Regions from separate parts of the Priestia sp. FW507-14D1A genome, predicted to be linked through region 1. Evidence: riboswitches for the same ligand, from Rfam matches in the RefSeq annotation. Region 1 holds a riboswitch; the other holds the start of a gene.
The links. A riboswitch is a leader RNA that binds a small molecule or an ion and turns the genes downstream of it on or off. The one in region 1 is predicted to bind FMN.
Positions count from the first base shown of each region.

Region 2: it holds a riboswitch for FMN, as region 1 does, so the genes downstream of both, ribE (riboflavin synthase) here and AC3WJG_RS05840 (ECF transporter S component) in region 1, are expected to answer to the same signal.

Region 1 is NZ_JBYSWQ010000001.1:1,048,171-1,051,378, reverse strand. Features, by position in the region: gene serA (phosphoglycerate dehydrogenase) at 1-1,102, opposite strand, end outside; FMN riboswitch at 1,402-1,544, shown strand; gene AC3WJG_RS05840 (ECF transporter S component) at 1,699-2,274, shown strand; gene AC3WJG_RS05835 (ferredoxin) at 2,353-2,601, opposite strand; gene AC3WJG_RS05830 (YpbB family protein) at 2,859-3,208, shown strand, end outside.
Region 2 is NZ_JBYSWQ010000002.1:336,179-339,386, forward strand. Features, by position in the region: gene AC3WJG_RS10175 (bifunctional 3,4-dihydroxy-2-butanone-4-phosphate synthase/GTP cyclohydrolase II) at 1-826, opposite strand, end outside; gene ribE (riboflavin synthase) at 843-1,502, opposite strand; FMN riboswitch at 1,781-1,931, opposite strand; gene AC3WJG_RS10185 (YkvI family membrane protein) at 2,039-3,073, opposite strand.

The sequences.
Region 1 (3,208 bases):
ATAAGCTCCGTGTAATATAAGTGGTTTCCAAATCCGTCACTGTACCTCCGTAGGAGATAGAGATATGCTGAACAGGTTCTCGCATGCATTGAGATAAAATAGCTCCCATTTGTTTAGTAAGGCTCGTAAACGGCTGAATTTTTTCAAAAACTTCTTTAGAAAGCGTCGGTAAATTAATGGATGAGCTTACAGGATTACCTTCTAGAAAACGCAAAACGTCATGTGCCACGTCTTCAGCAACGTTAAGCTGGGCTTCTTTTGTAGAAGCTCCTAAATGGGGAGTTGTAATAACTTGATCAAAATGTAACAAAGGGTTATCAATCGGCGGCTCAACTTCAAATACGTCAATAGCTGCACCTTGAACATGGCCAATTTCTAAATAATGAACTAAGGCTTTTTCATCAATGATCCCGCCGCGTGCGCAGTTTAATAAAAACACGCCCTTCTTTGTTTTGGCTAACGTGTCATGATTGAGCAATCCCTTTGTTTCTCTCGTAAGCGGAGTGTGCACGGTAATAACATCCGCTGCTGCTAGTAATTCATCCAGGGATAATAGTTCTACGCCTAGCTTTTCAGCTCGGGAAGATGTTAAAAAAGGATCGTAAACGTGAACGCTCATATTGAAGGCTTTTGCGCGTTTGGCAAGCTCTGAGCCAATTCGTCCAAATCCGATAATGCCCAGGTGTTTGCGATTAAGCTCTGTTCCAACAAATGCTGAGCGGTTCCATTCGCGCGCTTTAACTGAAGCATTACCTTGGGGAATATGCCGAAACAAGCTAGCCATCATAGCAAATGTATGTTCCGCCGTTGAAATGGTATTTCCGTTCGGCGCATTAATAACGACAACCCCTCGTTTGGTTGAGGCTTCAATATCAATATTATCGACACCTACTCCAGCCCGAGCAACAATTTTTAAATTCGGCATTTTTGCCAGCAAATCCTCTGTAACCGTCGTAGCACTCCGTACTAAAAGCGCATCGTACGTATGCAAATCATTCTCAACTTCTTCAACTTTTTTTCGCGTAAGATTCACATGAGGAGCTTCAAGTAGTGGAGCAAGACCTTCATTGCTAATTGAATCAGCTACTAATACATTATACATGACGTGAACATCTCCCTTGGATTTTACTATCATCAAATATTTGATAATTTACCATGTTAAAAAAATTCTGTCAATTATATTTTTCAAACTTTACGATTAGTTATCAAATACACTATTATAAACGTAAAATTGAAACTATAAATATGTCATAATGCTGTTGGTTATGCACTTATTTCCTTATTTTTCATATAAAAACAGTAATGAAGTTTATAAAATACATCAATTTAATAGGAATTAAAGAACTTCTTTATTTACTTTTAATTCGAGATAACATATAATAAATTCATAATTAAATATTGGTCTATCTTCGGGGCAGGGTGAAATTCCCGACCGGCGGTAAAAAACAAATTGTTTTGAGCCCGCGAGCTTATATGTAATACATACGAGCAGATTTGGTGAAATTCCAAAGCCGACAGTACAGTCTGGATGGGAGAAGGTGGAGGTTCAGCGTTCAAAACCTAATGTGATGAACGTTTATTAAATATGCCTGCCATGTCTCCTCTCAACGAATCATTTGTTGGGAGGTTTTTGCGTGGGGATATAAAGTTGAACCTTTCTTCTTTGAAGAGTGGATCACAAAGAAGGAGAGAGGCAAGATGCAACAAAGTAAGAAAACTCAAAAGCTGGTTGTGCTAGGAATGTTAAGTAGTATTGCTTATATTTTAATGATGATTAATTTTCCAATTCCTGGATTACCTCCGTTTTTAACAATTGATTTTAGCGAAATTCCTGCACTCGTAGCAGCACTTGTATTTGGACCGATGGCTGCTGTTATAGTAGAAGGAATAAAAAATTTATTGAATTATTTAATTCAAGGAAGTGCTACAGGGGTTCCAGTTGGTCAAGCGGCGAACTTTGTGGCTGGTTTACTGTTCGTTCTTCCTGTATCATACATGTTCAACCGATTTAAAACGGCTAAAGGCGTAACGATAGGTTTGGTTACGGGTACGGTGGTAATGACGGTACTCATGGCTGTCTTAAATTATTATGTCTTCTTACCAGCGTATACAATCTTCTTACAATCGCCAGAAATGTCTAGTGAACAAGCACGTCAATATATCGTTGCAGGTATTTTGCCGTTTAACTTAATAAAAGGAGCAGCAACAGGGGTTATCTTTGTCTTATTGTTTTCAAAAATGAAGCAATGGATCACGCGTCGCATTGCTGTTTAATTCAATCGCTCTCCCGGGGAGAGCGATTTTTATATATAAAAAAACCTGCAGCATGTACACTACAGGTTTGCTCCACACTTATTCGAATTTATTAGCATCGCCTTCGAATTTTTCATCCGCTACGCGAATTGAATCCGTAGGGCAGCCTTCCATTGCATCCATCATATCATCTTCTAGATCTTCTGGAATTTCTACTACACCTTGGTTATCATCTAATGTTACGAATGCAATACCTTCATCATCATAATCATAAATGTCTGGTGCTGCTGCTCCGCAAGCGCCGCATGCGATGCAAGTATCTTTATCAACAATTGTATATTTTGGCATAACAAGACCTCCTGTAAAGTGTTCGAAAATTTCTCATTATATAATCTCTTCGCGAATCAAGAGTGAAATTTCTCCTTATTCATTGTAAAATGATTTATAAAACTTTTCAATAGAAAAGTCACTGAGAATGCTTATCAAATCAAGGTTTCTTCACTTACCCAAACGTTTTGATACATAAAGGAAAGAGCTGAAAAGCCTTTATCTCACATGCTATTGGTCACTTTTGGTACAATGAATGAGAAAGGAAGTTGACACCTTTGAATTATATTCAAGTTAGCATTTTATTTTGTATAAAACAGTTAAAAGGTGAGCGAACCGCCTATGGTATTTATCATTTATTAACAGGTAAAAAGTCAGCTCAAACGATTCAAGACGGAAAAATTTTTGGAATTTCGTTTCTTTTTCAGTCATTTGTTTACTTAGATAAACGGTCTTTTGAAACCTGCGTTGCATATTTAAAAGAACAGCAGTATATTGAAGAAACTGAAAATCAAAAATATGTGATGACAGATAAGGGACAAGCACGCCTTGAAGATGAACTGACGGCTCGGCCCTTTCATCCAGCTTTAGACGGATGGAAATTCGCAAGCAGTACTCAATTATTTTT
Region 2 (3,208 bases), on a different contig from region 1:
GAGCTGCGTGAAGCTGAGGACCGCAGTCGCAGCGTTCAGAACCAAACACATCTCCAGTCAAACACTCAGAGTGAACGCGAACGAGAACGGGGCTATTATGATCAATATCACCTTTGATAAGAGCCACATGTTCTTTATTATCAAGTTTATTTGTATATCCTACAGCTTTAAACTCACCAAATGCCGTAGGTAAGCTCACTTCTACTTCACGGCTAATAAGCTGGTCATGTTTGCGGCGGTAGGCAATCAAATCTTTTATTGTAATCATTTTTAAATCAAATTGCTCCGAAATTTTTGTTAAATCCGGTACGCGTGCCATTGTTCCATCTTCATTCATAATTTCACAAATAACACCCGCAGGCTTTCCTCCTGCTAATACTGCTAAATCAACAGCAGCCTCTGTATGACCTGCACGCTGGAGAACGCCCCCGTCTTTTGCAATCAATGGGAAAATATGTCCTGGGCGTTGAAAATCACTTGCTACCGTCGCTTCATTCACAAGAGCCATAACGGTAGCAGAGCGTTCGTATGCACTGATACCTGTTGTACTTGAAATATGATCAATACTTACTGTAAATGCTGTTCCATGTACATCCGTATTGTTCGCTACCATCGGGTGAAGATTCAATTTATGTGCAATTTCTTCATTAACAGGTGTACAAATTAATCCTCTTCCATGAGTAGCCATAAAGTTAATAACCTCAGGCGTCGTTTTTTCGGCTAATGCAATAAAATCTCCTTCATTTTCTCGATCTTCATCATCGCATACAATAACCACTTTTCCCTTTTTTAACTCTTCAATGGCTTCTTCTACTTTATGAAACATCTCTTTCACCTCACTGTTAATTTGTAAAACCATGCTGCTGCAATAAATCCTTCATGTTACCTGAACGATTCGAGGCGCCAGGAGTTGACTTATTTGTCATCATCTGATGCATATATTTAGCTAACATATCGCATTCAATATTCACTTTGTCTCCTCGCTGTTTGTCTCCTACGACTGTGTGAAGCACCGTATGGGGAATAAGAGAAATAGTAAATGATTGGTTGCTGACATCAAAAATAGTAAGACTTGTTCCGTCTACGGAAACAGATCCTTTTAACATCATAAATTCACGAAGTTCAGGATCGACTTGAATTTCATAATAAAAGGCATTTCCTTTGCGTGTTTTGCTTACAATGGTTCCAATTCCATCAACGTGTCCGCTAACGAAATGCCCTCCAAACCGGCCATTTGCAGCCATCGCCCGCTCTAAGTTAACACGTGATCCAACGGTTAGAAGCTGAAGGGTACTTGCTTTAATCGTCTCCGGCATGACATCGACCGTAAATTCATTTTGAGAGTAAGCCGTTACGGTTAAACACACGCCGTTAACTGAAATACTGTCCCCTAAGTTCACATCTTCTAACACGGTCTTCGCATCAATCGTAAGAACAATTGCTTCTGTGGCCTTTTGAATACGTTTTATTTTTCCAATTTCTTCAATGATACCCGTGAACATTTTCTTCACCTGCCTTGGCACTATTCCAACTTCTTATACAGTTTTGAAATAGCAGCTGCTTTTTTTTCATATTTATCTTTCCCCCAACCACTGAAAATAAAAAAGCCCCTTGAACAAATGTCCAAAGGGTCGGCTGAGCTGAATCAGTTTTATCTATGCAAAATTCCGCTAATTGTATACGAAATAAACAGTTATATTTTGTGTATAAAAACAAGGGTAGCTTTAAAAAAGGCAAGCGTGTCCCTTATTAATTCAACACAAAAAAACAACTGTGCTTCCTGATCCTTCTCCCATCCAGACTTTTACTGTCGGCTCTAGATTTTAACTAGATCCACCGCTAACATACATCGTATGAAAACGGGTCACGGGCTTAAAAGCATACGCTTTATCACCGCCGGTTGGGACTTACACCCGACCCCGAAGGATAATATATTCGACTGCTAGAGTCTTATTTGTTTTACATTATAGCAAAGTAAAATCGACTTGTCACATCATTTAACTTCGTTTTTTCACATCTATTCTTTAAAATCCAGCTTTTAGCTTATTTTTTCTTTTTTAATACATAGCATCCATACAAAAGCTAGTCCAATATAGCCAAATATCGGATACAAAAACTCAAGAAGCTGGGCATATCCGAATTGCCCAATAATAAAGCAAGCCAAGATAATAAATGCAAAAGCTTGTTTGTCATTCAGGGGAAGAAATGACTGAATCTGCTTAGCGATTCCAAATACATTTCCAATCAATGTAGTAAAAATCTCGCCTAACACAACTACCGTAAATAAAACATTCACCCACGCTGAGATATTTTTAACAACGGCACTCATCGGAATATCAAGTTGAAATGAATAAGGCAAATTGGAAAGGGCAAGATGAGTAGAAACAAGCATAAACGTAAGTACACATCCTCCTATTACGGCCCCTTTTTTAATCACGCTCCTATCTTTCACGGAGCTTCCTAATGGAACTAAAACAGCCTGAGCCAAAGCTAGATTTAGGGAAATATATAAAAAGGGACTAACCGCCCACTTCCACTGCGTGACGAGCGTTAAATCCGGCTTCGTTTGAATCAGTGAGAAATAGCTGATATTTGGCACAAAGATGATAAAAGCAAATGAAAGCATCATCGGCACAACAAGAGAATTAACCATTAAAATACCGTTAATTCCTTTGGCGATAAATATATAAGTTAAAACAATTGTAAAAATCATCCCAACAGGAGGCCATAGCCCGAACTGTTCTTTTCCTATTGCTCCCGTACTCGCTAGCATGACTGAAGTTACTCCAAATAAAATGACAATCATTACACCGTTTACCGCTTTTCCAAGCACATCACCAAATAAATATGTATTAAGCTGCTGATAAGAAGAAGCCCCAATTGCGTGCGAAAGCAGCATCATTTTCGAACCTAGCCAAATAAAAAACAAGCCGCTGACCAAAATCCCGACCATTCCAAGTTCCCCGTACTGTGTAAAAAATTGAACGATTTCCTTGCCTGTTGCAAAACCGGCTCCTACAACAGTGCCTACATACGTAGCAGCAACCTGCAGCGTGAGTTTCCACCTTTTCATACCCATCACCCTTCTACCCTTCATAGTTCACTATATGTAGAAACGGTAAAAAAAAGACGAGCCGTTTTACGTGTAAATCTACGCATATCCCAGCGCTTGTGCCTTTTCGTTTATTTTTTATTTTTCATTTTCTTT